4 regions of the Micromonospora sp. NPDC047074 genome follow, and region 4 is predicted to be linked to each of the others. Evidence: riboswitches for the same ligand, from Rfam matches in the RefSeq annotation. Region 4 holds a riboswitch; each other region holds the start of a gene.

Region 1 (7,621 bases), on a different contig from region 4:
CGCCGGCGTTGACGGTCGCGCCGACCACGGAGTCGCCCGGGCCGACCTCGACCGGGACCGACTCGCCGGTGAGCATGCTCGCGTCGACCGCCGAGGTGCCCTCGTCGACCACCCCGTCCGTGGCGATCTTCTCGCCGGGCCGGACCACGAACCGGTCCCCCACGACGAGCTGGTCCACCGGGATCCGGGTCTCCGTGCCGTCGCGCAGCACGGCGACCTCCTTGGCGCCCAGCTCCAGCAGGGCGCGCAGGGCCGCACCGGCCGTCCGCTTCGCCCGCGCCTCGAAGTAGCGGCCGGCGAGGATGAACACCGTCACCCCGGCCGCCGCCTCCAGGTAGATGTTGCCGGCGCCGTCACTGCGGTTGATCGCGAGGGTGAACGGGTGGGTCATCCCCGGCGTACCCGCGGTGCCGAGGAAGAGCGCCCAGATCGACCAGCCGAACGCGGCCAGCGTGCCGAGGGAGACCAGGGTGTCCATCGTCGCCGCGCCGTGCCGGAGGTTGATCCAGGCCGCCCGGTGGAAGGGCAGGCCGCCGTAGACCACGACCGGGGCGGCCAGGGTCAGCGACAGCCACTGCCAGTAGTCGAACTGCCAGGCGGGGACCATCGCCAGGACGATCACCGGCACTGTGAGCACGGCCGAGACCCACAGGCGGGTACGCAGGGCGTGTAGTTCGTCCACCCGCGCGGCGGCCGGCTCCGCGCCGGCGGGTGCGGGCGGGGGCGGCAGGGCGGCGGTGTAGCCGGTCTTCTCGACCGTGGCGATCAGGTCGTCCGGGGTCACCTCGTCGGCGTACCGGACGGTGGCCTTCTCGGTGGCGTAGTTGACCGTGGCGGTCACCCCGTCCATCCGGTTCAGCTTCTTCTCGATCCGGGCCGCGCAGGAGGCGCAGGTCATCCCGCCGATCGCCAACTCGATCTGGTTCGGCGCGTACGGCAAGGGCTTGCTGCTGGTCGTCATCACGGATCCCGTCAGTCGTGCCCGTGACCGGGGACGCCGTGGCCGGCGTCGGCGGTCGGGGAGCTCGTGGCGGCGGGCGTACTGCTCGCCGTCGGGACGCCCGTCGGGGCCGGGGCGACCGGCCCTGCCGGGCTGCCGGCGACGACGGTGAACTCGGCGGTACGCACGACGCCGCCGTGCTTGAAGTCCAGGTAGAGCCGGTAGGCACCGGCCGACGGCATCTCCGCCGAGAAGCTCACGTCGGGGCCGGGCCTGGTCGACCCGTCGCCCGGCTCGCCGTGCGGGTGCACGTGCAGGTACGCCAGGTCGCCCTGACGCAGCGCCACCAGGTGGCCGTAGGCCCCCAGGTAGGGCTCAAGATCGGTGACCGGCGCGCCGTCGCGGCTCACGGTCAGGGTCAGGTCGGCGGTGCGGCCGGGCTGGGGCGTGCCGGCGAGGGTGACCGTGTAGCCGTCGACCGTGGTGCTGGTCGCCGGGGCGGGCAGGGGCCGCCCGGTCAGCGCGCCGGGTACGGTCACGTCGACGCCGAGCGTCAACGCCTCGCCACCGGTCGGGGTGAAGTCGGCGAACGCCCGCCAGACGCCGGGTCCGCCGAGCGGCGAGTCGACCCGCCAGGTGCCGTCCGCCCCCATCTCGGGGTGTACGTGCCGGAAGCCGGAGAGGTCGCGGCGGGCGACGATCAAATGCATGCGCTTGTCGTGCGCCACGTCGTACGCGGTGACCGCCCGGCCGTCGGGGCCGGTGACCTGGAAGGCGAACTGCCCGGCCGCGGCGTCGACCGGGCGGAGGGTGTAGCCGCGGTCGGAGACGAGCAGCCCGCCGGGCAGGTGGGCCGCGCCCCCCTGCTCGCCTCCGTGGTCGCCCTCGCCGGTGGCCCCGTGGTCGCCGCTGGGGTCGTGACGGGTCTCGGCGGGCGGGGTCACGGGGCCGGCCACGCGGCCGACCCCGTACGTCGCGCCGAACACCGCCGCGATGCCGAGGGCGAAACCGCTCAGCTTCGTCGCCGTGTTCATGGTGTGCCTCGTTTTCTCCGTGGCCGTCAGGCGCCGACGAGCTCGTAGCCGGCCTCGTCGACGGCGGCGCGCACGGTGTCGGTGTCCAACGGACCTGCACTGGTGACGGTGACCTTGCCGGCGGCGACGTCGACCTGTACGTCGTTGACGCCCGTGATCGCGCCGACCTCGGCGCTGACCGAGGTGGCGCAGTGCCCGCAGGTCATGCCCTGCACCTGGTACGTCGTGGTGACCATCGAACTCTCCTCTCGACTCCGCCAAGCCTATACCCCCAGGGGGTAAATCGGAGGCGGAACGCTGCCTAGATCATGTACCCCTACCGGGTGGGGGTATCGGACACCGAGCACCGTACCATACCCCCGAGGGGTACGGTATCCTCGACCCCATGACCACACCGACGCCCGCCCCGACCCGGGGCTACACCGCCACCAAGGACCAGCTGCTCGCGCGGCTGCGCCGCGTCGAGGGGCAGGTCCGAGGCATCGAGAAGATGGTCGACGAGGACCGCTACTGCATCGACGTGCTCACCCAGATCTCCGCGATCCAGGCCGCTCTGGACAAGGTCGCGCTCGGCCTGCTCGACGGGCACTCGCGGCACTGCATGCGCGAGGGCGCCGCCGAGGGCCGCGCCGACGAGATGGCCACCGAGATGATGGCCGCCGTCGGGCGCCTGATGAAGCGCGGCTGAGTCCGCGGCCCCCCGACGGCGGGACTCCCGCACCCGCCTTTGGCTCGCGATCTTGCACTTCCAGCCCCCACTCTGGGTTGAAATGTCGGCTTTGTCCGGGCATGAAGTGCAAGATCGCCGAGGGGCCGGCAAGGGGCAGGGCGGAGTGATGTCTCGTTCGGGGCGGTTTGGGTGGCGCGGCGGGGTCCGCGGTCTCGGGGGCCAGCGCGGCGCGCATGGGCCCGGGGCCCGGGGGCCAGCGCGGCGCGCATGGGCCCGGCGCCCCCCGAAAGAGGCGCCGGGGCCACCGGATCACAACCGACCGAGGATCTTCCTCATCGTGTCGATCTCGGCCTGCTGGCTGCTGACGATCTGCTCGGCCAGGGCCTTGGCCTCAGCGTTCATGCCCCGGGCCAGTTCGTCCCGAGCCATGGTGATCGCGCCCTCGTGGTGGGCGATCATCATGGTCAGGAACTGCCGGTCGAACTCCCGGCCCGAGGCCGCCGCCAGCTTCGTCATGTCGGCGTCGGACATCATGCCGGGCATGCCGTGGTCCATGTGCGGCATCTCGGCTCCCGGCGACTGCGCGGGCCTCCCCCAGGCCGTCAACCAGCCGCTCATCGTGGCGATCTCGGGCGCCTGCGCCGCCTTGATCTCCGCGGCGAGCCGCTTGACCTCCGGGTCCGCCGCGCGCGTCGCGGCCAGGTCCGCCATCTCCACCGCCTGCTGGTGGTGCGGAATCATCATCTGGGCGAACATCACGTCGGCGTCGCCGAAGGCGGCCGCGCCGGTGGCGGTGGCCGACGGCCCGCCGCTGCCGGGCGTGCCGTGCCCCGTGCCTGGCGACGAGTGGTCGTCGTCACCACAGGCGGTCACGGCGAGGACGGCGGTGAGGGCGACGCCGGCCAGGGCGGCACGGCGCACAAGGGTACGAATAGTCATGTCTTGGGCCTTTCGATGTCGGAACGTACGCAGCACGACGAGGGCGCGGAACGGCGTACCGCCGGACCGCACCGGACGCGTCCTATCTGCGCAGCACCGAGACCGTGGCGAGCCGCAGGCCCACCGGCCGGGGTGGCGGGGCCCGGGACGAGGGAGCGGAGCCGCCCGAGCCACCCCCCGGCGGGCCGGCAGCGCGTACGACGGCCGACAGCAGCGCGGCGAACAGCAGGGTGACCGCGAACGCACCCAGCACCGCCAGGCACACGCCCCAACCGGGCAGCCCTCCGCCCGGGCCACTGGACGGCAGGAGCCGGTCGGACCCGCAGTCACCGGGGCAGCCCGCGCCGGACCGGAGAACCGATCCGGCGGCGTACGGGAGAAGGGTGTCGGGCCGGGCCACCACCGGCGCGCCCACCCCGTCGCCGTGCGAACCCGGCCCGGCGGCGTGTGCCGGCCCGGCGGCGTGTGCCGGCGGGGTGCCGGAGTGTCCCGTCGGGTGCGAGTCGTGGCCGATGGTGTGCATCGCGGCCAGACCGAGCAGCGTGCAGACGAGCAGCGGGACCCGGGCCCACCACGCCGCCGTCACCGTCGTCCGCACACCTGGGACGCTAGCGGGTCGGCCCGGCCGCCGCGGGCCACCACGCGGGCACGACACCCGACCGGGACCGGAATCACAACGGTTCCGGCCGGACCCACACCCCGACACCGCCCGCACGAACTGCGCCGGGACGCCGGGGTGGCTACCATTCGGCCGGTGACCCTCCGGATTTCGTACCGCCCGCCGCGCGCCCCCGACCGGGCGGGGGACGACGACCGCGGCACGTCACCGCACCGCCGCACGGGTACGGTCCACGCCCCGGCAACGCGACGGGGCTGAACCGGCCCGCCCGCACGCCCCCGCCCGGAATCGTTGGGAGAGAGACTCGATGGGCGCCGACCACACCCGGCCTGCTCCATCCGCCCCGCCCGGGGTGCGACGGATCCTCGTGGCGACGGTGGTGCCCCTCTTCGTCGCCACGCTGATCGCCGCCCTGGTGCTGTGGCCGTGGGACGCGCCCGACCCCGCGGCCGGCACCGAACCGCCCCGGCAGCACGGCACGGTGACGCGGGTGGTGACGGAGCCGTGCCCACCGGCCCCGGAAACCCCGGAGGGAGGCCCGGACGGGGCGCAGGGCCCCTGCGGGACGGTCACCGTACGGGTGGACGACGGCCCCGCCGCCGGTCAGCAGGTGGAGACGCCGGTGCCGGCCGGTCCCGGCGCGCCGGCCGTCGCCGTGGGCGACGAGATCATCCTGGTCCAGCTCACCGACCCCGCCGACCCCTCGATCAGCACCTACAACATCGCGGAGCACCAGCGCGGCAAGCCGCTGGTCTGGCTGGTGGTGCTCTTCGCGGCCGCGATCGTCGCGTTCGGGCGGTGGCGCGGGCTGGCCGCGCTGGCCGGCCTGGCGGCGAGCTTCGCCATCCTGCTGACCTTCGTGCTGCCCGGCATCAGCGCCGGGAGCCCCCCGCTGCTGGTCGCGGTCGTCGGTGCCGCCCTGATCATGTTCGTGGTGCTCTACCTGACCCACGGCGTGACCGCACAGACCTCGGTAGCCGTGCTCGGCACGCTGGGCAGCCTGGTGTTGACCGGCGTGCTGGGCACCATCGCCACCGCCGCGACCCACCTGACCGGGTTCGGCTCCGAGGACGCCACCACGTTGTCCGTGCTCCAGGTCGACGTGGACCTGCACGGCCTGCTGCTGGCCGGGATCATCATCGGATCTCTCGGCGTACTCGACGACGTCACGGTGACCCAGGCCGCCACGGTCACGGAGTTGGCGCACGCCAACCCGGGGCTGTCCCGGATGCAGCTCTACCGCGCGGCGACCCGGGTCGGCCGCGCCCACATCGCCTCGACGGTGAACACCATCGTGCTGGCGTACGCCGGCGCCTCCCTGCCGGTGCTGCTCCTGCTGACCGCCGATTCCCGGGCGGTGACCCAGATTCTGACCAGCGAGTTCCTGGCCCAGGAGATCGTCCGCAGCGCGGTCGCCACCCTGGGCCTGATCGCCGCCGTGCCGCTGACCACCGGGCTGGCGGCCGTGGTGACCACCGCCGGGCGGCGCGGCGGTGAAGTTTCCGAGCAAGCCGAACCCCCGACCACGCCGGCTCCCCGACCGGCGGCCGACCGGTCCGAGGCGCTGGAGGCGCTCGGCGGGGCACGCGCCACGGACCCGACTGCCACCGCCCGCAGCGGATGGCCCGACGGGGGCAGGAGTACGGAGACCGCATGGTGACACCACGCAGTGTGACGGGTCGGGACTTCGATCCTGATAAACGCGTCACTGGTCACCCTCCGCCGTCACGAAATGACGCATTTAGTCGGCTTAGGGACGTAGATCCCAGGAAGGCCTCTCGGGTAATCTCGCTGCCGGTCACCGCCGAAGGCGCGCAGCGGCGCCTGCGGTGCCACCGCCCAATCGCCGCAAGGCGAGCCGGGGACCCAGGCACGTGGGGTGAATCCGCGACAGCGGTAGGGGCCACTTCCGCCCCGAACCCGTCAGCTAACCCGGTCGGCGGTCGACGGAAGGGAAAACTGTGACGGCACCCCTACGCCGCTGGTTGACGCCCGTGGTGGCCGTGTTCGCCGCCCTGGCGGTCTTCGCCGGACCCCTTCCGGCGGTGGCGGCGCCCACCCCACCCAAACCCTCGGGGCACGGGGACGACGAGCCCAAGCTGCTCGACGACCTGATCGAGGCCCGGACCCGGTCGTACGTGCAGGCCAAGGCGAAGCTGGCGAAGTCGAAGAAGCGCCAGCTCGAACTGGCCCTGGAGGTCGACCGGTCGCAGGCCCAACTGGACGCGCTGGCCCCGCAGGTGAGCCAGATCGCCGCCCAGTCCTACCGGACCGGGCGGATCGGCGCGGTGTCGATGCTGCTGGGCACCACCGACCCCGACTCGTTCGTCCAGCGCGCCGCCGCCCTCGACGAGCTGAACATGGTCAACTCCAAGAAGCTCGCCGAGGTGAACGCGGTCAAGACCCGCGCCGAGCAGGCCAAGCTGGCGCTCGACGCCGAGGTCCGCGAGCAGGCGAAGCTCGCGAACGAGTTGAACCGCGGCAAGCGCGAGGCGGAGAAGGCCCTGGCCCTGGTGGGCGGCAGAGGGCTGACCAAGGGCAAGGTGGTCGCCACCTCGCCGGTGGCCAGGATGGCCCCGGGGCGCACCGCCGACGGCGACTGGAAGCCGCTGGGCTGCACCGAGAACGACCCCACCACCTCCGGCTGCATCACGGCACGCACGCTGCACATGTACAAGGAGGTCAAGCGGGCCGGCTTCAACCGGTTCGTCGGTTGCTACCGCTCCGGTGGGCCGTACGAACATCCGAAGGGCCGGGCCTGTGACTGGTCGTTGCAGAGGAGCGGCTTCTCCCCCTGGCACAACGACGACACCTACATGTACGGCAACAACCTGACCGCGTTCCTGGTCCGCAACGCCGACCGGCTCGGCATCTACTACGTGATCTGGAACCGGCAGATCTGGTTCCCGACGACCGGCTGGAGTTCCTACAGCGGCCCGTCGAACCACACGGACCACGTCCACGTGTCACTGCTCTAGCCTCTGCGACACAGCAGGGCCGCCCCGATCCGTCCGGGGCGGCCCTGCTGTGTCGTGGGGGGGCGTCGCCAGGCGAGCGGCCGGCCGGGGAGCGTGCGGGGCCGGGTTCGACGGATGGAGTCAGGCGAGCGCGGCGCTGGCGGCCGGCTCGGCCACGTCGACCGCGTCAGCGGGCACCCCGGCCACCGTCCGCACCTCACCGGCGGCCAGGCGGTACGACATGCCGACCACCGCGCACCGCCCGGCGGCCACCTCGGCGGCGAGCACGGCGGAGCTGTCCACCATCGCCTCGACGGTGTACGCGATGTGGATGTCGACGATCCGGTCGATCTCGTCCACCCCCTCGGCGGCGGCCCGGCGCAGGCTGGGCACCACGGCCTCCACCACGGCGCGCAGGTGCCCGCCCGGCGGGTTGCCGGTCGCGTCCGCCGCACGCGCCGC
Region 2 (7,621 bases), on a different contig from region 4:
GTGGCCCGGCGGCGGGCCTCGTCCGCCGCGGAGCCCACCAGGTCGCCGGCCTCGTCGGCGAGGCCGGAACCGCCTCGGCGGGCCGACCGGGCGGTGTCGCGGACGCTGTCGCCGGCGGAGCTGACCGCCGACGCCAGGTGCTGCCACGCGTGGTCCGCGATCCGCTCGGGCTTGCTGCGGCGGTCCAGCAGGTTGCTTCCGAACATGGTGGTTACCTCCTCGGGTGCCGAAGCCGGCGGCCACTTCGGACTTCGGCGTCTCACCGGCGTGTGACGGTTCGCTCGTTTCCGCCTGTGCCCGATGGGGCGGCTTCGCAAACCTGGCTGCCGCCGCCGACCCGGGCGGCGTCAGCGGAGGGCGACCGCCGCGGTCACACCACGCGCGAAGTCGTCGTCGTCATCGTCGTCGTCATCGCCCCCACCACCGAATCCGCAGGCCAGTACGAGGGCCAACAGCGCGCCGACCCCGGCCAGCGCGGCGAGTCTCCTGAGCATCGATCGTCCTCCCGGTCGCAGTCGTCGTCTCCGAGCCGATGCTAGGCAGAACGGGCAACCTCGGGGGCGGAAGCGGGACAGGCCACGCCCGGAGGTCGGCTATTGGGCGGCGCGGGCATGGGCCGGCTACCCTGGTGCGGCGACGCGTCAGCGACAGCTGATCGTTGGGTGGACAAAGGTAAATAGTCCGGATAAGGGCGACTTGGTGTGTCCTCGTCCGCGAATTGCTCATCCCGAGGGGTGGCGACCGAGGCCGTCGGAGGAATACTCTCGGTCGCGGCCCGCGTACTGATGAGGCGCCCGTCGGACGGGCGAGTGGAGGTGCTCGCGTGAGCCTGTCGATCGTGAAGTCGGTTCTGCCCGGTGGTGTCATCGAGATCGCCCCACGGGGCGAGATCGACGTCGACACCGCATACGAGGTGCGCGAGGCGATCGCCGAGGTCCTGACCAAGGGGCGTCCCGGCCGGATCGAGCTGAACATGCGGCTCGTGACCTTCATCGACTCGGTCGGCATCAGCGCGATGGTCGCCGGCTTCCAGACCGCCGAGGTGAGCGGCGTCAAGCTCGTCGTCACCGAGCCGAGCCGGTTCGTGCACCGGCAGCTCTGGGTGACCGGCCTGCTCGGCCTCTTCGGCGCCCCCGAGCCCTACTACGCCGGCGCGCCCACCCCCGAGGTCCTGCCCGGCGCCTGACGCGCCCCGGCGACCGGCCGGAGATCATCCGCGCCGTGCCGGTGCCGGTCACAGACGTCGCGGCGTCGAGCAGGAAGGCTCAGCCGGGTCCGTCGCTCAGTCGCCGCCGAGGCCGGACAGGTCGACGTCCGTCACCTCGGTGACCGCGCGGACGGCCGTGACCGAGGCGTACCCCTCGGCCAGCAGGGCCAGGTCGGTGCCCGGCTGCACCGACTGCCCCGGCTCCTCCAGCGACGTGCGGACGAAGCCGTGCCCGGCCTCCGCCACCGTCATCTGCACCTGGCCGAAGCTGGCCAGCGCGCCGCGCCGCACCCCGCGCAGCCGGTTGTGCGGTACGTCCGGCGCGTTCACGTTCAGCACGCTCTCCACGGGTCCGGCGGTGAGCCGGGGCAGCAGGTCCAGGGCGACCCGGGCGGCGGTCGGCCAGTGCCGCTCCGCGTCGCGTACCCGGGCGGCGGCGGCCACCGCGGCGCCCCCGCTGGCGGCGGTGGCCTCGCCGGCCGAGAGCACGTCGAGCGAGACGGCCATCGCCCGGCAGCCGTTGGCGGCGGCGGTGAAGGCGGCACCCACCGTGCCCGAGTGCAGCACCGCACGCCCGGCGTTGGCGCCCCGGTTGATGCCGGAGAGCACCACCGCCGGCGGTGGCCCGAAGGCGCCGTGCAGCGCGATCAGCGTGATGAAGCCGGGGGAGCCACCCACCCCGAACGCCGGCACCCCCGGCAGGTCCGGCAGTGGGTGCTCGCGGACCACCACGTGCCCGTCGCGCTCCACCGCGGTCATCGCGGCGCTGGTGCCGCTCGCCTCCTCCAGCGGTGCGGCGACGACCAGGTCCAGGCCCCGGTCCGCCGCCGCCCGCGCCAGCGCCTGGATCCCCGGCGCCGCGATCCCGTCGTCGTTGGTGATCAGGACCCGGAGCGTCATCGCCCGGCCGCCCGGTCGGCGAGCTCGTCGGGGGTGGTCCGCTCCTGCGGCCGGCCGCCGGCCGGTACGAGTCGCACCCGGTCCACCAGGCCGGTGATCGAGTCGAGCCGCCCGGTGCCCAGGCCGTGCCGCGTCACGTTGAGCGCCCCGGCCGCCGCGCCGGTGCGGATGGCGGTACGCACGTCACCGCCGCGCGCCACCACGGCCGCCACCCCGGCGGTCATCGAGTCGCCGGCCCCGCGCGGGTCGGCGGCCTCCAACCGGGGCATCGCCACCTCGAAGACCTCGCCGTCGACCAGGGCCAGGGCCGGCTTCTCGGCCCGGCTCACCACCACGTTCTCGGCGCCCTCGGCGTGCAGGTCGAACAACGCCCGGGTGAGCTGCTCCTCGTCCTCGCCGTCGGCGCGGCCGTCGGCGATCAGCTCCTCGTGGCTGACCTTGAGGAAGAAGACGCCGCTGCTCAGGACCGCGGTGAGGTGCTCGCCGGAGAGGTCGACCACCACCCGGCTGCCGTTCGCGCCGAGGTCGGCCGCGAACCGCCGGTAGAGGTCGGCCGGGACCAGCGACGGCTCGTTCGGCCCGCTGAGCACGCTGACCGCGGCGCGCAGCCCCTCGCCGAGGGTCAGGTTGTAGAGCTCGTCCAGCTCGTGCCGGCTGAGCGGCTGGCCGGGCACGTCCACGATCTCCCGCCGGGAGCCCTCGCGGCGGTCGTGCACGTATCCGCCGCTGCCGGAGTCGCGCAGCACGACCTTCAGGTCCACCCCCTCGCTGACCAGCAGCGGCTCCAACACCTGGCCGATCTCGCCGCCGAGCGCGGTGCAGAGCACCACGTCGACCCCGAGCGACAACACCATCCGGGCCTGCCACACGCCCTGCCCGCCGGGGTGCAGGTGTAGCTCCGGTGCCTCGCTGGGCTGGTCGACGGTCACCGTCAGCCGGGGCGTGGGCGCGAAGACCATCACGTGCCCGCTCATCCGCCGAATCCGTCCATGCGCACATCCTCCACCGGCCGACACGTGCGGCGACCATCCATCTGCTGACCGTAGTGGGGCGGCTGCGTACACGCCGGCTGACCAGGTGTGATCGGCGCGCCGTTGCCAGCGGGTCGGGCATGGGCGACGATCGGGCGACGATCGGGCGACCACCGAGGGCGGGGGGCCGGCATGCTCAGGCGAGACTCGTTCAGCTACACCGTCCAGGCGTGCTGCTCCCTGCCGGAGGCCGCCGCGTTGCTCGCCGACCCCACCCGGCAGGAGCACCTGCACCCGTTGATCGTGCGGGTCCGCCGGGTGCCGCCCCGCCCCGGCGCCCGTGCCAGCTACGAGATCACCGATCGGCTGGCGGCCGGGCCGGTGCGCCTGCCGGTCACCTACCGGGCCGACGTCGTCGTCGACGACCCGGACGAGGTCGTCATCGTGGCCCGCCAGTGGCCGGCCACCACCGTGCGCAACCACACCCGGTTGCGGGCGGAACCGGACGGGTCGGTCCGGATCGACGTTCAGATCACCCTGACCGCGCCCGCACCGCTCTTCGGCTACGCGTTCCGCCAGGCCCGCGCCGCCCACCTCGGGCTGGCCGCCCGCCTCGCTGCCGCCCTCGGCCCGCATCCGGGCGAGCAGCCGGCCGGCTGACCGCCCGGGCGGCTGCGGGGGCGCGCGGGAGCACCGCCGTCCGTGCGTACGCCGCCGGCCGCGGGCGGCCCCGGTGGCCCGCGCCGGGCGGGTCACCGGGGCCGGAAAGCGTCAGTAGACCGACAGGTGCACGTGGTTGGTGTGGTCGCTGGACGGGTCGCCGTTGGCCCCGCTGTACGACTTCCAGCCGCTGCTGGGCAGCCAGATCTGCCGGTACCAGATCACGTAGAGCACGGCGAGCCGGTCGGCGTTGCGCACGAAGTACGCGGCCAGGTTGTTGCCGTACGTCCGGTCGCCCCCGGTGGCGTCCCCGCCGAAGCCGCCCTTCTGGGCCGCGAAGTCGCAGGCCCGGCCCTTCGGGTGCTCGCCGGAGCCGCCCGAGCGGTAGCAGGAGACGTAGCGGGTGAAGCCCGCCGCCTTGGCCTGGTTGAGCGCGTGCAGGGTGCGCGGGGTGATGCAGCCGTTGGCGGGGGTGGGGTCGTTGACGCTGCACGACTCGGACGGCCAGGAGCCGTCGGGGTTGCGCGGCGCCGCCTTCGCCGTCTTGGTCGAGGTGCCGCCCGGCGAGCCGCCCCCGCCCGCGGCCTGCTGCCGGTTGGCGACCGTCAGCGCCCGCTCGGCCTGTTCCTTGCGCTTGGCCATCACGGTGACCTGCTTGCGCTGCTCCCGGATCTCGCCGTCCAGGGCGAGCTTGGTGCGGGTGGCCTCGTCGCGGGTCCGCTGGAGGTCACGCAGGGCGCGGTCCTCGTTGGCGGCGACCGCGTCGAGGGCGGCGGCCCGGTCCAGGAAGCCGTCCGGCGAGTTGGCGTTGAGCAGGGCGGAGGCGGCGCCGAGCCGGCCGGTGCGGTAGGCGACCCCGGCGATCTCCCCGACCTTCGCGGTGCGGTCGGCCAGCTCGGTCTCGGTCGTCTTGAGCTGGACGGCGAGCTGCTGCTGCCGCTTGGCCGACGTCTCCAGGGCGCGCTTGGCGTCGAGGTAGCCCTTGCTGGCGGCCTCCAACTGGGCCCGCAGAGCGGGGGTGCCGCCCTCCTCGTCCTGCCCGGGTGCCGCGGCCAGCAGGCCGGTGCGGGCCGCGGCCGCCGCCGGGGCGGCGGTGACCGGGGCCACCGCGGCGCCGAGGGCGAGCGTTGCCGCGATCAGGGCCGCCATCCGGGCGGCACGTCGTCGTACGGGGGCCATCACTGGCATACGTGTTCCTTCCGTCAGCCGCCGACCGGGTTAGCTGACGGGTTCGGGACGGAAGATCCCTACCGCTGACGCGGATGCACCCCACGAACGTGGTTCCCCGGTTCGCCCCGAGGGGCGATTAGGCGGCGGCCACCGCCGGCACCGGTGGGGTGCCGCCTGGCGGAGGCCGAAGCCGAGCCTACCGGTGCCCGTGTGGTCGATGTAGCGCACGTGACTCAGCGTGCGCCCATCGAATACGGCCAAACCCGGCAGAAGGCAACAATACTACCGCAGATTTAAGGTTCTGCTCATTACCACTCGACCGCCCCGCAGGCCCCGGTGGCGGCTCCCGGCTCGATCTGCAACGTGGCGTGGTCGATCTGGAAGTCCTCGTGCAGGGCCGCACGGGCGGCGCCCAGCACCGCGCCGACCTCCGCGCCGGGCGCCATGGTCAGGTGCGCCGAGGCCACCTCCATGCCGGAGGTCAGCGTCCAGACGTGCAGGTCGTGCACCTCGGCGACGCCGGGCACGGCGGCCAGCCGGTCGTGCACGGCGGTGACCTGGAGGTGCTCCGGTGCGGCCTGCACCAGGATGCGCAGCGCGGCCCGCCCCAGCCGCCAGGTGCGCGGCAGGATGAACAGCCCGATCGCGACCGCCACCACCGGGTCGGCCCACCACCAGTCGGTGACGGTGATCAGCAGGGCCGCCCCGATCACGCCGAGTGAGCCCAGGAGGTCGCCCAGCACCTCCAGGTACGCGCCGTGGACGTTGATGCTCTCCTTCGCCCCGGAACGCAGCAGCGCGAAGGCGCCGATGTTGGCGAGCAGGCCGAGCACGGCGACGACCAGCATCGGGCCGGCCAGCACCTCGGGCGGGTCGCCGAAGCGCCGCACCGCCTCGATCACGACGTAGACCGCGACGCCGGAGAGCAGCACGGCGTTGGCCAGCGCCGCCAGCACCTCCAGCCGGTAGAGGCCGAAGGTGCGCTGCGGGTCCGCCCCCGCCCGCCGGGTGGCGGTGATCGCCGCGAGCGCCATGCCGATGCCGAGCACGTCGGTGAACATGTGCCCGGCGTCGCTCAGCAGGGCCAGTGAGCCGGTGCGGAAGGCGGCCACCGCCTCCACCACCATCAGGCCGGCGAGCAGCCCGAACGCCGCCCAGAGCCGGCCCTGGTGGCGGTGCGCGGCGTTCGCCACCGAGCCGTGATGGTGGTCATGACCTGCGCCCACGCGACCACCTTCCGTCAGGCGTCCGGATCCGCGTTCAATGTATGTTCACATCGCTATGTGTGCAAGTGAGTGTCGGGCGTCAGTCGGTCGGATCGACGGTGGTCAGCCGCTGGGTCGCCCGGGAGAGCGCGACGTAGAGCGTGCGTACCCCCGAACCCGGATCGGACCGGATCTCGCCCGGGGCGACGAGGACGACGCCGTCGTACTCCATGCCCTTGGCCTCCAGGCTGGTCACCACCTGCAGGCGCGGCGCGGCGAGCGCGCCCAGCCAGCCGGCCACCTCGTCGCGGCGCGGCACCGGCGTGATCACGCCGACGGTGCCCTCGACCTCGGCGAGCAGCGCGGTGGCCGCCGTCACGACGGCGGGCCGGAGCTCGGCCCTCGGCACCGCCAGCTCTACCGGGTCGACGCCGGTGGAGCGCACCGCCCTGGGCAGCGGGAGATCCGGGTGCAGCCGGCGGATCTCGGCCGCCGCCACGGCGAAGATCTCCGCCGAGTTGCGGTAGTTCGTGGTGAGGGTGAAGTGGTGCCGCTTGCGCCGGCCCAACGCCTGGTCCCGGGCCCGCTCCAACTCCTCCGGATCGCCCGTCCAGGCCGTCTGCGCCGGGTCGCCCACCACGGTCCACGAGGCCAGCCGGCCGCGCCGGCCGATCATGCGCCACTGCATCGGCGAGACGTCCTGGGACTCGTCGACCACCACGTGCGCGTACTCCCGGTAGTCCTCCGGACGCTCCCGGGCCGCCTCCCGGGCGGCGCGCTGCCGGTCAGCGAAGGTGCTCAGCTCGCGGACCCCGCCGGCCAGGCGGAACGGGTCCCGCTTCGCCCGGGCCGGCCGCATCGGCTTGCCGAGCAACGCGTCCAGCTCGTCGAGCAGCGCGATGTCGGCGATCGTCAGCCCGGCGTGCTCCAGGCTCCGGTACGCGTCGGCCAGCAGCCGGATCTCGGCCCGGGAGAGAATCCCGGCGGCGTACCGGTGCAGCCGGTCCGGGCGGGCCAGCCAGCCCAGCACGTGCCGGGGGTGCAGCCGGGGCCACCACGCCTTCAGGAACTCCCGGAACTCCGGCCGCTCGGCGATCTCGTCCTCGAACGCGCGCTGCTCCGGCAGCCCGCCGATGCCCAGCCGGCGGGCCTGCGCCCAGAGCGCCGCGAACACCCCGTCGAAGCCGGCCCGGCGCACCTCGTTGCGCCGCGCGCCCCGGGGCATCGCCCGGTCCCGGATGCCGTCCAGCTCGCGGCGCTCCAGGCGCAGCAGCGTCCCCCGGTAGAGCAGGCGCAGCTCGGTCGGGCCGCCCGGCACCGCGTCCCGGGCCGCCCGCTCCAGCACCCGCCGCATCCGCAGCGAGCCCTTGACCGCCGCCACGGCCGGCGGATCGGTGCGGGTGGCGGCCATGCCGGGGAAGAGGGTGCCCAGCGAGTGCAGCGTGGCGGTGTCCTCGCCGAGCGAGGGCAGCACCGAGGCGATGTACTCGACGAAGACCGACGACGGG
Region 3 (7,621 bases), on a different contig from region 4:
AGGCACGACGTGCTGCTCATCGACGAGGCCCTCGCCACCGGCGACAAGATCTTCCGCAAGCGCAGCGAGCAGCGGGTCCGGGAGCTGCGGGAGGGCGCCGGCACGGTCTTCCTCGTCAGTCACCAGCTCTCCTCGATCCGCGACACCTGCGAACGGACTATCTGGCTGGAATCGGGCGTCCTGCGCATGGACGGCCCGACTGACGAGGTCGTCCGGGCGTACGAGGCGTTCACCGGCAAGTAGCGCGGCGCTCGTACGGCATCGCCCGGTGACCCGACCGACCGCGTCGCCCTGTGGGGGCGGCGCGGTCGGCGCGTTAAGGTTCATCCGGTCGCCACGAGGGCGGGACCTTCTGTTCACGCACCCTGAGAGTGAGGCTTCGGCAATGACGCAGGACCACACCACTGGCCCGGACGCCGCACCGGAGAATCCGGCACCGTGGCGGCCCTCGCGGACAGTGGCGGTGGTGCTGGCCGGCGGCACCGGGACCCGGCTGGGTCTCGGCATCCCGAAGCAGCTCCTGAAGATCGCCGGCAAGCCGATCATCGAGCACACCCTGGCGGTCTTCGAGGCGGCGCCGGAGATCGACGAGATCATCGTGCTGATGGCCGTCGGTCACGTCGCCGACGCCCAGCAGATCGTCGACAAGGCCGGCTTCCGCAAGGTCACCAAGGTCGTCGAGGGTGGCGACACCCGCAACGCGACCACCCGGATCGCGCTCGACGCCGTCGGCGAGGCCGACTGCAACATCCTCTTCCACGACGCGGTGCGACCCCTGGTCAGTAGCCGGATCGTCCGGGAGTGCGTGAACGCGCTCTGGACCTACGCCGCGGTCGACGTCGCCATCCCGTCGGCCGACACGATCATCCAGGTCGACGAGAACGACTGCATCACCGACATCCCGGTGCGCTCGTCGTTGCGCCGGGGCCAGACCCCGCAGGCGTTCCGCTCCGGGACCATCCGGGAGGCCTACCGGCTCGCCGAGGGCGACCCGCACTTCGCCGCGACCGACGACTGCGGGGTGGTGCTGCGCTACCTGCCCGGCACCCCGATCAAGGTCATCGACGGCTCCGACGAGAACATCAAGGTCACCCACCCGGTCGACGTGCACCTGGCGGACAAGCTCTTCCAGCTCGCCGCCGCGCAGGCGCCCCGGGTCACCGACGAACGCAGCTACACCGAGGAGCTGACCGGCCGGACCTTGGTGATCTTCGGCGGCAGCTACGGCATCGGCCACGACCTGGCCGAACTGGCCCGCCGCTACGGCGCGCAGGTCTTCCCGTTCAGCCGTTCCAGCACCGGCACGCACGTGGAACGCGCCGAGGACGTGGAGGCCGCGCTGCGGACCGCCTTCGAGGCCACCGGGCGGATCGACCACGTGGTGGTCACCGCCGGCATCCTGGAGAAGGGTCCCCTGTCCGAGATGGACCAGGAGACGATGGACCGGGTGCTCCAGGTCAACTTCGTCGGGCCGGTCATCGCCGCCCGCCAGTCGCTGCCCTACCTCCAGCAGACCAAGGGCCAACTGCTGCTCTACACCTCCAGCTCCTACACCCGGGGCCGGGCCGACTACGCGCTCTACTCGTCCACCAAGGCGGCCCTGGTCAACCTCACCCAGGCGCTCTCCGACGAGTGGGCGGAGTTCGGCGTACGGGTGAACTGCATCAACCCCGAGCGGACCGCGACCCCGATGCGCACCAAGGCGTTCGGCGAGGAGCCGGAGCACACGCTGCTCGCCGCGGAGACCGTCGCCCAGTCCTCGCTGGACGTGCTGGTCTCGGAGCTGACCGGTCAGGTCATCGACGTACGCCGCGCGCCGGGCGAGGTGCCGGCCCAGCCGGTGCCGGGGCAGGCCACGCGGGACGCCAGTCCGGCCAACGCCGGCTGACGCGGGTCTCGGAGCACGGCGGGAGACGGAGCCGACATGCGTGGTGATCTGGTTCGGAAGTTGCTCGCCCGCGCCCTGGCCACCGGCCTGGCGGTGCTGGCGTTCCTCGTCGTCGCGCTGACCGGCGCGACCGGCTGGGGACTGGGACTGGCGGTGGCCGCCCTCGCGGCGGCGGCCTGGGAACGGCGGGTCCGGCCCGGCGCCGACACCGCGGCGGAGACGGTGCTGGTCGCGGCGGCGGTGCTGGTCGGCTACGCCCGGCGCCTCGACGCCGGCTTCGACCCCGCGCTGGCCGCGACCGCGCTGGTCCTGCTGGGGCTGGTGCTGCTGGTGGGTCCGCTGCGGGACGCCGGCGGCCTGGAGCTGCGGGCCGCGAACCTGCCGGTGCGCGCCTGGACGCCGCTGGTCGCCGCCCGCCTCGGCGACGCGCTGTCGGGGCTGCTCGCCGTGCTCGCGCTGGCCGCCGCCGCGACCCTGCCGGCCGGTGTCGCGCTGGCCGCCGCCGTGCTGGCCGCCGCCGGGGCCGGAGCGGTCGGGCTGGACCTGGCCCGGCGCCGGTTCCGGCCGGGGGCCGGCGGCTCGGCGGTGTCCCGGGCGCTGCGCCGGCACCAGCCCGAGTTCCTGCTCTACTTCTCCGCCCCGCCCGGCTCCGAATACCAGGTCACCATGTGGCTGCCGTACCTGGAGCGGATCGGCCGGCCGTTCCTGGTCATGCTGCGGGAGCCGGAGTTCCTGTCCACCGTGGCGGCGGCCACCAGCGCGCCGGTGGTCTACTGCCCGACGCTGAAGGCGATGGACGAGGCGCTGGTGCCGAGCCTGCGGGTGGCGTTCTACGTCAACCACGGCGCGAAGAACAGCCACTGCATCCGGTTCACCCAGCTGACCCACGTCCAGCTGCACCACGGCGACAGCGACAAGGCGCCCAGCGCCAACCCGGTCTCCGCCATCTTCGACCGGATCTTCGTCGCCGGTCAGGCCGCCATCGAGCGGTACGCCCGCGCCGGCGTCGACATCCCGGCGGAGAAGTTCGTGGTGGTCGGCCGGCCGCAGGTCGAGGCGATCGAGGTCCGCCAGCAGCCGGCGAGCCGGCCCGCCCCGACGGTGCTCTACACACCGACCTGGACCGGCCACCACGCGGACGCCAACTACTGTTCCCTGCCGGTCGCCGAGACGCTGCTGCGCGGGCTGCTGGCCCGGGGCGCGACGGTGATCCTGCGGGCCCACCCGTACACGTCACAGAACCCGGCCTCGGCGCGACAGTTGGGCCGGCTCACCGAGCTGCTCGCCGCGGACCGGGCCCGCAGCGGCCGGCAGCACGTCTTCGGCGCCGCCGCGAGTCGTGAGCTGACCCTGACCGAGTGCGTGAACCGCTCTGACGCGCTGGTCTCCGACGTGTCGGGGGTGATTTCCGACTACCTCTACTCCGGCAAGCCGTACGCGGTGACGGACATGGGCGGCGAGGGTGACCGGTTCACCGAGCGGTTCCCGCTGGCCGGCTCGGGCTACGTGCTGCGGCGCGACATGTCCAACGTGGACGAGGTGCTGGCCGCGCTGCTCGACACCGATCCCCTGGCCTCGGCGCGCTGGGTCACCCGGACCCGCTACCTGGGCGACTTCCCCGCCGAGTCGTACGCCGAGGCGTTCCTGGAAGCCGCCCGGCACCAGCTCGACCGGGGCTGGAACCCGCCGACCCCGCGTGCCGCCGACGGGGCCGGCCGTCCCGTCGACCCGGACGACGCGTCGCTCTCCCCCGCCACCTGACGTACCTGCCCGGTCCCGCCGCGCGGCTTCGGTCAGCGGTACGCGTCGACGAGGTCCAGGACCGCCTCGGGGGCCTCGACGTGGGCGTTGTGCCCCAGGCCGGGCAGCGTCGCGACCGGCACGCCCAGCTCCGCGAGCTGAGCGTCGGTGACCATGGGATCGTGTTCGCCCCGGGCCAGCAGCACCGGCACGTCGGTCGCCGCCAGCAGGGCGGGCAGCTCCGGCTCGCCCACGGCGAACGCGGCCGGGTCCATCGCCAGCCGCCAGCGACCGTCGACCTGCCGCAGTCCGGCACCGACGACCGGGTGGTCCGGGGCGAAGAGCCCGGTCAGGCCGGCCACCCGCAGGTGACGGCGGGCCGCCTCGTCCCGGCTGGCGAACCAGGCCACCGGCCGGACGGCCAGTTCCCCGGCCTTCGCCAGCTCGGCCGGCGACCAGACGGCCTTGATGCCGAGCCCGACGACGGCGTCGACCGGCAGTCCGGCGCCACGGGCGGCCAGCGCCAGCCCGACCACGCCACCCAGGGAGTGCCCCAGCACGACGAGCCGGTCCCCGGGCCCGAGGCCGGTGGCGACCCGGGCGGCCAGGGCGGCGAACGAGTACTCCGGCAGCGGCGGCGACCAGCCGTGACCGGCGAGGTCCGGCGCCAGCCACCGCCCCGCCCACCGACGCTCCAGCAGCGGCGCCCAGGGCAGCCACACGTCGCCGGTCGCGCCCATGCCGTGCAGCAGCAGCAGGACCCGGCGGCCGTCCCGGTCATCCGATTCGTCGACCATGGGGCGCAGTGTGCCATCCACCGGATGCCTCGGCGAGGGCCCTGACCCGCAGCCGACAACGGGCGCCGGCCCCCGGGTGGGGGCCGACGCCCGTCGAGGTCGTCGGTCAGGCGGAGTAGCCGCGGGTGGCGGCCCAGTTCGCCAGGGCGATCGTGCTCATCCAGTACGACGCGGTCGCCGGGTTCGCCGAGTCGGCGATCTTCACGAGCCGGCCCTCGTCCTGGTAGCCGACCACCGCGATGTAGTGGCCGCCGGGGAACGAGTGCCAGCCACCGCTGTTGTCCGTGGCGCTGCCGGCGACGTTCACCACGACGCCCCGCCCACCGGTGATGGCGGCGACGACATCGTCCTGGAGCCGGTCCATCTGGGCCGGCGTCGCGGCGCCGCCCGGGATCATGCGGGTCCGGTACGGGTCACCCTTCACCGTCGCGTTCAGCACCCGGGTGGTGTCCTCGGCCGAGTCGGTGCCCATCTCGTCGGTGCCCAGCTGCGCACCGAGGGCGTCCTGGCTGCGCGCGATCCCGGCGGCGCTGAGGGCGTGCCGGACGGCGGCCGGACCGCAGTTGTAGAAGGTGGTCTGGGCCTGGTAGTCGTAGTCCAGGATCTTGGACTTCGGCGGCTTCGGCGGCTCCGGCTTGCGGGTCAGGTCCGGGTCCGGGGCGGCGGTGGTGGCCTTGGCCGACGGGGCGGCGCTGGACGTGGCCGGCGCGCCGGTGGACGGGACGGTCGCGATCCGGGCCTGGCCACGCGAGGCGGCGGTGTCGTCCCGCTGCTCGGTCGCGGACACCGGGGCCTGCGCGGCGGCGGGGTCGTCGTCGGTGCCGGCCAGCAGCGCGCCGGTGCCCGACGCCAGCACCAGCACCGCGGCGGACGCGGCGGCCACCTGGTACGGGCGCTCGGACGTGAGGCGACGCAGGTGTCGCTTCAGGTGGTGCTTCACGGTTTCCTCCACGGGCTCGGGGGGTGAGCGGCTCCGTGCCGAGGGCAGGGCGGACCGGCCGCGTGGACGGGCGTCCGTGCGGACGGTGGAGCACTCAGGGGATGCGCCCGGAATGCCGGGCGGCGGACGGTGACCGGTGGCTCAGCTCGCGGCCTGTGGCCGGACGAGTACGGGCACCACGGCCCCGTGGAGACGGCGGGCCGACCGAGGGGTGTATTGGTGCTGCACGAGGATGGAACTCCTTCCGGCACCGCCGACCGGGTTAGCTGACGGATTCGGGCGGGAAGAACGCCCTACCGCGGGCCGTAGGCTCGCGGATTCACCCCATGGAGCAGTGGGTCCCCGGTTCGTATTCACGATTAGGCGGGTCGGCGCGGCGTCGCCTCTTGCGATCGGGTACCGCACCGGACGGGCCGACACTACTGTCCGTCACGCGCCCTGCCAACCCTCCTCCACCTGCTTAAACCTTGATCCGAAGACATTTTTTGTGGTCACCTCGGCACTGACTTGACTCAATGGGACGACCGTTTTCAGAGGCGCTAAGGGGCAACAACGGGACGATTGGCGGACATCGGCGTCGAACCCCCGACGAGAATCACCCCCACCACACCGGAATGACCGTTTCTCCACCGCCGTGACCGGCGTCACCAAAACGTCGGGACCAGCCCGGCCCGCCGCCTCCCGCGATCTTGCACTTTGGGCCCGTGAATTGCGGCGAATGCCGTGTTCGCCGGGGCGGAAACTGCAAGATCGCCGATTCGGGGGGCGGGCGTCGCCGGGTGGAGACGGGAGGCTGCCGTGTATGCCTCCCGGGCCAGTGCGCGCGCCGCTTCGGCCGCCAGGTCGGCGTCGCGCCACGCCGCCCTTTCCCGCTCGGCGGCGGCCCGGTGGCCGGCCCGCTTCGCGTCGCGCACCGCGCGGGCCAGCACGATCTCCTGCTCGACCGGGTGCCGACGGGGATCCCAGCCGGCCCGGCGGCCGAACACGTCGCCGGTCTGGCGGCCGGTGAGGTCGCCACGCCAGTGGGCCGCCAGCGCGGCGTGGTGCAGCCAGCGCTCCCGGGCGGCGTACTCGGCGGGCGTGCTCGGGGTGCGCGGGACGGGCAGGCCGGCGGCCCCGGTGAACCGGCGGGCGACCGTCTCCGCCTCGTCGTACGCCCGCCAGGCCCGATCGGCCTCCTCCTGCGCGGCGAGCCAGTCGGCCCGCCGTCGCCGGGCGGTCCGGGCGGCCCGGGCCGCCGCGACGGCCACCTCCCCGGCGTAGCGACGCAGGTCGGCCGCCTCGGTGGCGGGGTCGTCGACCGGCACGACGGCCGACTCGCCGACCGGACGGGTGCCCTCCGGGCGGGCGACCAGCACGGCGAGCACGGCCAGGGCCAGCAGGAGCAGGCCGGACCAGATGGCGACGGCCCGCGGCACCTCGATCAGGAACTGGTAGAGGACGATCTCCATGGTCGGCACCTCACGGCAGCGAGTGCGGCAACGGGGCGCACGCGGCGCCCGGGCGGGCGTGGCGACGCCACGGGCCGCCGTCGGGCGGGTGCGGTGATGAGCTTCGGCGGACGCGGTCGCGGGGGCACCCCCACGGGTGGCACGGCTCAGCGGCGCGGCGGGGCCCGGGAACCGGAGGCACCTGGGGCGGCTCCGACCAGCACCCGGTCGGGGCCGGCCGCGGCCGGGCAGGTCGGGGCCGGGGCGGCGGGCGCGCCGGGTCGGGTGCCGGCCTGGGCGGCCTCGTCGTCGGCACGATCGACCCGGACCTCTCGGCCGTCGGCCCGATCGACACCGCCGGCGTAGACGGCACCGTCGGCGTGGACGACACTGCCGGCGCTAGCGACGCCGTTGGCGCTAGCGACGCCATCGGCGCAGGCGACGCCATCCGCGCGGGCGACGCCATCGGCGCGGGGGAAGGCCGGTGGCGTGGAGTCGACCGCCAGGGCGCCGGGCACCCCGAGCTGCGACGCGGCGGCGGGGAGCACCCCGGCGCCGACGGTGAACGCGACCGCGACCGCCAGGCCGGTCAGCAGCCGCACCGCCCAGCGCGCCATCCACCACAGCGGACAGGTGGAGGCGGCGGCTGGCACGCGACCAACGCTACCGTCACCGACCGCGGCCCGCAGCGTCACCGGGCGTGTCGACGCGCCGCACCGGCCAGGATGGACCGAGCCGGCCTGTCAGCGCGAGTCGACGTACGCCTGCTGGTGGTCGGTCCGCGGGTCGGCGGACCGGGGCCGCGGGACGGCGCCGCCCCGCGCTT
Region 4 (7,621 bases):
CCGGTGGCAACCATGCCCCCTCATCGTCACGCACCGGGACGGTCTGCTCGTCCGGGTGGCCTGCGCCGGGTCGCCCACCGTCTGCTCACCCTGGTCGCCGCAGCGGCGGTCGGCGCCGGCATGTTGGCCGCGCCCGCGTACGCCGAGCCCTCGGTCGAGGAGATCGAGGCCGCGATCGACAAGAAGTGGGAGCAGCTCGAGCCCACCATCGAGCAGTACAACAAGGTGCGGGCGCAGCTCAAGGTCAACAACAAGAAGTCGGCGGACCTGCAGAAGAAGATCCAGCCGCTGGCCCTCGAGAGCGAGCTGGCGATGGACCGGGTGGGCGACCTCGCCTCCCGCTACTACATCTCCGGCCCGTCGCACGACATCGGCGCGTTGCTGGTCAGCGCCAAGCCCGACACGCTGACCGAGCAGCTGACGCTGCTGGACCGGCTGGCCGCCCACGAGCGCAGGCAGATCCAGGGCGTGACCACTCTCCGCGACAAGTACGAGGGAGAGAAGCAGAAGCTCGACACGCTGATCACGACGCAGAAGAAGCAGCAGACCGAGCTGGCGACGAAGAAGAAGCAGATCGACGTCGAGATCAAGAAGCTCGAGGCGTCGCTGCCGAAGACCACCGTGAAGACGGAGAACTGCCCGACCATCAACGGCGTGGTCAGCGAGAAGGCCCGGATCGCGATCAGAACCGCCTGCGCCCAGGTCGGCGACCCGTACGTCTGGGGTGCCACCGGCCCGAACTCGTTCGACTGCTCCGGCCTGACCCAGTACGCCTACAAGGCGGCGGGGATCCACCTGACGCACTTCACCGGTGCCCAGTGGAACGAGGGCAAGGCCATCCCGCGCTCCGAGGCGCGCCCCGGTGACCTGGTCTTCTTCAAGTCGGACCTGAGTCACGTCGGCCTCTACCTCGGCAACGACAAGATGGTGCACGCGCCCCGGGCCGGCAAACCGGTGAACGTCTCCAGCATCAACACGATGCCGGTCGCCGGGTTCCGCAGACCCGGCTGATCCCGCACCCGCACACGAAAGGGCCCCCGGTCGGATCGACCGGGGGCCCTCGTCGTGCGATGGGACTAGTGGGGTGCGCCCACCGGGGAGGGCAGCACGTTCACGTCGTCCAGGTTGACGTACATGATCCGGTGGCCGAACTGGATCTGCACGTACTTGTTGTCGCCGCGGATCACCGTCCAGTCACCCGGGGCGGAGCCGTCGAACGTGCTGGCCCGGTAGTACTCGCCGGGGAGCACGTTGCCGACGGCGTACCGCTGGCCGGCCGAGAGCGTGTACTGCAGGGGCGAGATCGTCTGGTACGGCACGCCCTCCGGGTACGCCGCCTGCTCGGGGTACGCCCGGCCGTACACCGGGATGGTGGCCTTGCCGGCCTTCGGGGTCACCACGAGCCCGAGCGACCACTTCGCGGTCGGCGCCGAGGCGGGGTTGTGGAACCAGGCCTTCTGGCCGAGGTACCAGATCGCCGTCCAGTCACCCTGCACGCCGGCCAGGGCGTACGTCTGTCCCGCCGAGGCCCGGGCGCCGTGGTCGGAGACGTACATCGTGTTCGGGGTGCCGTCGGGCCGCAGCGCGATGTCGTTGACCAGCGGCGCGTCCTGGCTCGGCGCGCTGTGCAGGGGCACCGCGGACGAGCCGCGCAGCGGGCAGGGCGCCGTCGGCGGCGGCGGGTTCGGCACGCCCGGGGGCTGCCGGTTGCAGCCGGTGAACTGCGGCTGGTTGGTGGCGAAGTCCGGGTCGATGGTGACCAGCCCGGTCCGCGACGTGCCGGTCGAGAAGAACGGCGCCTTCAGCAGGTCGAAGTAGTGCGACCAGTTCCAGTACGGGCCCGGGTCCCAGTGCATGCCGCGCACGTTTGCCGCGACGGTTCCGGGGACGTTGTCGTGCCCGATGATGTGGTTGCGGTCCAGCGGGATGTTGTAGGCCCGCGCCAGGTGCCGGACCAGCTTGGCGGAGGTGCGGTACATCGCCTCGGTGTACCAGGTGCCGTGCCCCGCGAAGCCCTCGTGCTCCAGGCCGATGGACTTGGCGTTCACGTACCAGTTGCCGGCGTGCCAGCCGACGTCCTTGGTCTTGATGTGCTGGGCGATGTGCCCGTCACTGGAGCGCAGCGTGTAGTGCCAGCCCACCCGCTTCGGGTCCTTGACCAGGTTGACGCTGGGCCCGAAGTAGCCCTCGGTGTCGTGGATGACGATGTACTCGATCTTCTGCCGGGACGGCCGGTCGGAGAGATCGTGGTTGCCGTAGTTGCCCAGGGTGGGCCCGAAGTTCTGGTAGGGCGCCGGGATCCACTCGCAGGAGATCGTTTCGGGGCACTCCAGCCCGTCGGGCCGGGCGAGCTTGCGCAGGCCCAGCCGGTCCAGCCAGGAGCTGTCCGGCTGGATCGCGAGGGCGGCCAGCGTGACCCGCTGCCCGTCGTCGGTCAGCCGGCTGTCGCCGGTGCTGATGGTGGTGTACACCTCGTTGGCGAAGGCCGCCGCGGCGTCGGCGGTGTCCGCGCCCGAGTAGCGGGCCACCGCGCCGTACCAGGCCGCCGGGTCGGTGTCGGCGCCGACCGGGGCGCCGATCTCCTTCTGGTACGCGGCCAGCAGCGCCGCCCCGCCGCGGATGTTCGCCGTGACGTCCGTCCGCAGCGCCTCCTCGCTGGCGCCCGTCAGGCTGGCGGCGGTGTCGAGCGTCTGCAACGACGGCTCGGCGGGCACCGGTTCCGCCTCGGCGGGTGCCTCCGGGGCCAGGGACACGCGGGAGTCGTCGCCGCGCGGGTCCTCCGAGCCCTCGTCGTGGTGGCCGCCCCCGGGCAGGGCGGCGACGTGCTCGGCGTCGGTGAGGTGCATGGGGCCGAAGCCGCCACTGGTGCTCGGCGTGCCTGCGTTGGTGTCCCAGCGGGACTGCAGGTAGGAGACTCCCAGCAGGACGCTCTCCGGCACGCCGTACTCGGCTGCCGCGGCGGCGTACTGCTGCTGCCGGTCGGTCGCCGGCGCTGCGGCGGCGGATCCGGCGGCGGTGAGCGGCGTCGCGGTCAGGGCGGCGGCCACGGCGGCGGCCAGCAGGACGCGTCTGCTCCTCGTTGTCACTGACAGGTGCATCAGACCCCCAGTTCGGACGGGCAAATGTGGGGCCACCTTCGCCCCGCCCGCAGCCTTTGGTCAATACCTTTCCGTCAGACACTTCAGCAGGAAGAAAATCTTCGCCGCCCGGCTTGCGGTCCCACCGGCCGGTCGGGCACGGAGTGTCAGGGCCCGGAGGGTTGCGGATCGATAACGGTCGTCTCTACTCTGGTCATTCGTCGGCCGGTGACAGTCCGTCCATCCGGGGCGGGCGACGGTCCGACACCGCCGAGTCGCTCCCGAGCGAGCCGGGGACCCAGGTTCCCGGGGTGAATCCGCAGCCACTGCGGTAGGGCGCCCCCTTCCCGCCCGAACCCGTCAGCTAACCCGGTAGGCGGTACGGAAGAAGGAGTACGAAGCCCGGTGGCACACCATGCCCCGCGGCCACCGTCGGCACGGTCGGTGCTCGCCGACCCGACGACGGCTGCGCCGCGCCCACGCTGGTACCGCTGCACCACCGCCCTCGCCGCCCTGGCCGCGTTCGCCGTCGTCCTGACCGGCGGCGCCACGGCGGCACACGCCGAACCGACGGTCGCCGAGATCGAGCGCCAGATCGACGAGGACTGGAACAAGCTCGAACCGATCATCGAACGACACAACGCCACCCGAGGAGACCTCGCCGCCAAGCGGAAGCAGGCCGACGCGCTCGCCGCCCAGATCAAGCCCCTGCAGGAGCGGGTCGACCAGGCGATGGCGAAGGTCAACGCGCTGGCCGTCCGCGCCTACAAGGGCGAGAACGTCTCCACCATCAACGCCCTGCTGGGCAGTCGCTCACCGAGCCAGGTGGTGGGGCAGCTCGAACTGCTCGACCGGTTCGCCCAGCACCAGCAGGAGGACGTGCGGCAGGTCGCCGAGCTGCGTGACCAACTGGCCGCGAAGAAGGCGCCGCTGGACGAGATGGTCGTCCAGCTCGCCCGGACCGAGGCCCAGCTCGCCGCGAAGAAGAAGCAGATCAACGCCGAGATCGACCGGTTGCAGAAGCTGCGGCTGCGGATCTACGGCAACGGCGGCGGCGGGCCCCTGCGCCCAGCCCCCTGCCCGGCCAGCTATCCCGGCGGCGCGGCCGGCGTGGCGGTGAAGTTCGCCTGCGCCCAGATCGGCAAGCCCTACGTCTGGGGCGCCGAGGGGCCCAACTCGTACGACTGCTCCGGGCTGATGCTCGCCGCCTGGGCGAAGGCCGGGGTCTCGCTGCCGCACAACGCCGCGCAGCAGCGCCGGGTCACCGCGACCGTCAGCCGGGGCGAGCTGCGCCCTGGCGACCTGGTCTTCTACTACAGCGACCTGCACCACGTCGGCATGTACGTCGGCGGGGGCTGGGTGGTGCACGCCTCCCGGGCCGGGGTGCCGATCAAGATGAAGAAGGTCGACGACGGCCCGATCCACAGCTACGGCCGCCCCGGCTGAGACGTAGGGAAGGGCACCTTCCTAACGGAATCGGTAGAGGAAGGTGCCCTTCCTGACACATGGCGGCAGGGTCAGCCGGTCGGCCAGGTGCGCCACTGCTGCCAGGAGCGGCTGGGAGTCGGGCCGCGCTGCCCCTGGTAACGCGAGCCGTAGACGGCCGAGCCGTACGGGTGCTGGGCCGGCGACGAGAGCCGGAAGATGCAGAGCTGGCCGATCTTCATGCCCGGCCAGAGGGTGATCGGCAGGTTGGCCACGTTGGACAGCTCCAGCGTGACGTGACCGGAGAAGCCCGGGTCGATGAAGCCCGCCGTGGAGTGGGTGAGCAGGCCCAGCCGGCCGAGGCTCGACTTCCCCTCCAACCGCCCGGCGAGCTGGTCGCCGAGCGAGATGACCTCCAGCGTCGAGGCGAGCACGAACTCGCCCGGATGCAGCACGTACGGCTCGCCCTCGGGCACCTCGACCATCGACGTCAGGTCGTCCTGCTGTTGCGCCGGGTCGATGTGGGTGTAGAGGTGGTTGTTGAAGACCCGGAAGAGCCTGTCCAGGCGTACGTCGATGCTGGAGGGTTGCACCAGCGCAGGCTCGAACGGCTCCAGCGTGAGCGTGCCCGCCTCGATCTCGGAGACCAGGTCGCGGTCGGAGAGCAGCATCGCAACACCTTAGCGAGCGATGTGCGTGACCTGCGTGTCGGAGTGCATCTTCGTACGTTTGTTCGATAGAATGCCGGCATGGCTTCCTGGTCCGAATTCGCCGCCGACGAGCCCCGCCTCGCCGACGGGATCCGCCTCCTCATGCAGCAGTACGGGCCGGGCTTCGGCTACCTGGCCACCGTCCGCGCCGACGGTGGGCCCCGGGTGCACCCGGTCTCCCCGGTGATCACCGACGAGGGGCTCTTCTGCTTCGTCGTCGACTCGCCCAAGCGGCGTGACCTGGAGCGCGACGGCCGCTACGCGCTGCACTCGTTCCCGCCGGAGGAGAGCGACGACGAGGCCTACGTCGCCGGTCACGCCCGGCCGGTGACCGATCCGGCCCGGGTCGCCCGGCTGGCCCGGGGCCACCGTGCCGCGCCGCAGGTCGACTGGCGGATCTTCGAGTTCACGGTCGACGTGGCGATGCTGGCCCGCCGCGAGCCCGGCGTCGCGGGTGGTGTGGGCGGCGTCCACGGCGGGCCGGCCGTCCAGGTGTGGCTCGATCCCCGGGCGACTGCAGCCGGCACCGCCGTGGTCCCCGAGACGTGGTCGGGGGGCGGCGGCCAGGCCGCCCGCCCGGCCGCCTGAGACGCGGCGTGGCGCTCCGGGTCGTCCCCCTCCGGGGCGCCACGCCGTGCAAGACATCGGTGCCGGCCCCGTCGAGCGGGGCCGGCACCGATGGCCGTACGCGAGATCAGGCCGCGCGGTACGCGTTCCAGGCGGTCAGCATGCGGCTGGCCTGCCCGGCGGTGAACTGGTACATGCAGGAGTCGTACGTGTAGTCCATGAAGTTGGTGATCGGGTCGGTACCCGGGGCGGTGCAGGTGTCCCGCCCGGTCGGGCACTCGTAGGCCGGCGACGCCTCGGCCGCCGTGTCGCTGACGCTGTCGCCCGAGCCGGAGCAGCCGCCCTGGAAGGTGTGGTAGAGGTTCAGCCAGTGGCCGACCTCGTGGGTGCCCGTGTCGCCCTGGTTGTAGTTGGTGGCGGTGCCGCCCGGCAGGGATTCGCTCAGCACGACGACGCCATCCATGCTGCTGAGCTTCCGGGTCGGGAAGGTCGCCCAGCCGAGCAGGCCGTCGCTCAGCTCACCCAGGTAGATGTTGAGGGTGTTCTTGCCGCCCTCGCGCAGCGACGACTTCATCGACCGCTCCGCCGAGGAGCCCTGCACGATCGGGAACCAGGCCGGGTTCGTCACCCGGTTGATCTTCTGCAGTTGGAAGCCGAACGCGGTGGACGCGCCACCGGTCGCCCCGCTGAAGGACTGGTTCAGCACGCTGATCTGCGAGTTGATCATCGAGTCCGGGATGTTGCCGCCGGCCCGGGTGCTGTTCTCCTGGATCACGTGCACCACCACCGGGATGGTGACGGTGGCCAGCGTGGTGGAGGCGGCACCGGCGCCGGTACGGAAGCGCGCCCGCTCGCGCAGGGCGGCGGCCAGGTCGGCCTCGCGCTCGTGGGTCTCCGCGAGGGTCAGCTCGTTCGGCTCGTGCTTGGCCTCGCCGCCGTGCTTGACGCGGGCGTCCGAGTGGACGTCGGCCGGCTCGACGCAGACCTCGCCCGGGGCGGCGGAGAAGGCCGAAGCGGCCGGGACGACGCCCACCGCGGCGGTGCTGAGCAGCAGCGCGAGGGTCGTCGACGCGACACCGGCCGTACGCCGGGTCAGCAGGTTGGGACGGAGTCCCATGGGCCCACCTCTTTCTGGCGACGCGACAGGGGGTATGTCACGCCATGGCTGAGAACGTTGGGCAGACGTTACAACCGATCGATGAGTTTGAGAACGCCTATATGTTGCGCTGGTGAAACTTTTTCGTCCGGCAAGTCCTGTCGCCGCTGTCCGGCCTCCCGGCCTACGCGATCTTGGAGCGAGCGGGCCCTCCCGGGGGCGTCCTCCTGCCAAGATCTCGTCGCCACGTCACGCCGAAGGGGGTGCCTCAGTGCACCGTCGCGACGACTCAGGTACAGTGGTGCCGCCTGCGGGTGTAGTTCAATGGCAGAACATCAGCTTCCCAAGCTGACAGTGCGGGTTCGATTCCCGTCACCCGCTCCAGCGCAAAGGCCCTGGCCAGGACGTCAGTCCCGGTCAGGGCCTTCGATGTTCCACGATCGGCAATCACGCGACGTGCCCGTAGCGTGCTATCAGCTCTGGCCCCTGACCGGCGGATCAATCTACCGGTCAGGGGCCGACCTCCGAGGTCTCACGCCGACGGGCGGGAAGAGTTCGGTCAATCCTTGGTGGCACGCTCGGCCGCAGCGCGGTCACTCGCCACGATGAGGTCGAGCAACTCCTTGCCCAGCCCGGCCGGGACCCGGACGCGACCACCACCGGTCGAGATCGCCTGCGGGCAGGTCGCGTCACCCAGCACCACCGTGACGTCGTTGAGGGCGATTCCGACCGCACCGGGCATCTGC

The links. A riboswitch is a leader RNA that binds a small molecule or an ion and turns the genes downstream of it on or off. The one in region 4 is predicted to bind cyclic di-AMP.
Region 1: linked by a shared signal. The riboswitch ahead of ABZ809_RS03815 (hypothetical protein) and the one ahead of ABZ809_RS01515 (NlpC/P60 family protein) in region 4 are both predicted to bind cyclic di-AMP.
Region 2: linked by a shared signal. The riboswitch ahead of ABZ809_RS13280 (hypothetical protein) and the one ahead of ABZ809_RS01515 (NlpC/P60 family protein) in region 4 are both predicted to bind cyclic di-AMP.
Region 3: linked by a shared signal. The riboswitch ahead of ABZ809_RS10190 (C39 family peptidase) and the one ahead of ABZ809_RS01515 (NlpC/P60 family protein) in region 4 are both predicted to bind cyclic di-AMP.

The regions. Positions count from the first base shown of each region.
Region 1 is NZ_JBEYVB010000002.1:35,672-43,292, reverse strand. It holds gene ABZ809_RS03850 (heavy metal translocating P-type ATPase) at 1-961, opposite strand, end outside; gene ABZ809_RS03845 (hypothetical protein) at 973-1,974, opposite strand; gene ABZ809_RS03840 (cation transporter) at 2,001-2,210, opposite strand; gene ABZ809_RS03835 (metal-sensitive transcriptional regulator) at 2,360-2,662, shown strand; gene ABZ809_RS03830 (DUF305 domain-containing protein) at 2,954-3,583, opposite strand; gene ABZ809_RS03825 (hypothetical protein) at 3,666-4,181, opposite strand; gene ABZ809_RS03820 (YibE/F family protein) at 4,510-5,862, shown strand; cyclic di-AMP (ydaO/yuaA leader) riboswitch at 6,029-6,160, shown strand; gene ABZ809_RS03815 (hypothetical protein) at 6,164-7,180, shown strand; gene ABZ809_RS03810 (carbonic anhydrase) at 7,301-7,621, opposite strand, start outside.
Region 2 is NZ_JBEYVB010000007.1:112,521-120,141, forward strand. It holds gene ABZ809_RS13250 (hypothetical protein) at 1-206, opposite strand, end outside; gene ABZ809_RS13255 (hypothetical protein) at 348-494, opposite strand; gene ABZ809_RS13260 (STAS domain-containing protein) at 824-1,186, shown strand; gene ABZ809_RS13265 (5'/3'-nucleotidase SurE) at 1,283-2,107, opposite strand; gene ABZ809_RS13270 (PfkB family carbohydrate kinase) at 2,104-3,081, opposite strand; gene ABZ809_RS13275 (SRPBCC family protein) at 3,271-3,738, shown strand; gene ABZ809_RS13280 (hypothetical protein) at 3,850-4,917, opposite strand; cyclic di-AMP (ydaO/yuaA leader) riboswitch at 4,930-5,061, opposite strand; gene ABZ809_RS13285 (cation diffusion facilitator family transporter) at 5,217-6,134, opposite strand; gene ABZ809_RS13290 (AAA family ATPase) at 6,214-7,621, opposite strand, start outside.
Region 3 is NZ_JBEYVB010000005.1:43,928-51,548, forward strand. It holds gene ABZ809_RS10170 (ABC transporter ATP-binding protein) at 1-243, shown strand, start outside; gene ABZ809_RS10175 (bifunctional cytidylyltransferase/SDR family oxidoreductase) at 386-1,888, shown strand; gene ABZ809_RS10180 (CDP-glycerol glycerophosphotransferase family protein) at 1,925-3,649, shown strand; gene ABZ809_RS10185 (alpha/beta fold hydrolase) at 3,682-4,425, opposite strand; gene ABZ809_RS10190 (C39 family peptidase) at 4,532-5,377, opposite strand; cyclic di-AMP (ydaO/yuaA leader) riboswitch at 5,602-5,741, opposite strand; gene ABZ809_RS10195 (hypothetical protein) at 6,010-6,816, opposite strand; gene ABZ809_RS10200 (hypothetical protein) at 6,963-7,448, opposite strand; gene ABZ809_RS10205 (acyltransferase) at 7,539-7,621, opposite strand, start outside.
Region 4 is NZ_JBEYVB010000001.1:301,103-308,723, reverse strand. It holds gene ABZ809_RS01525 (NlpC/P60 family protein) at 13-1,011, shown strand; gene ABZ809_RS01520 (peptidoglycan recognition family protein) at 1,077-3,086, opposite strand; cyclic di-AMP (ydaO/yuaA leader) riboswitch at 3,336-3,470, shown strand; gene ABZ809_RS01515 (NlpC/P60 family protein) at 3,483-4,523, shown strand; gene dcd (dCTP deaminase) at 4,595-5,173, opposite strand; gene ABZ809_RS01505 (pyridoxamine 5'-phosphate oxidase family protein) at 5,252-5,800, shown strand; gene ABZ809_RS01500 (zinc metalloprotease) at 5,907-6,896, opposite strand; tRNA gene ABZ809_RS01495 (tRNA-Gly) at 7,186-7,259, shown strand; gene ABZ809_RS01490 (hypothetical protein) at 7,435-7,621, opposite strand, start outside.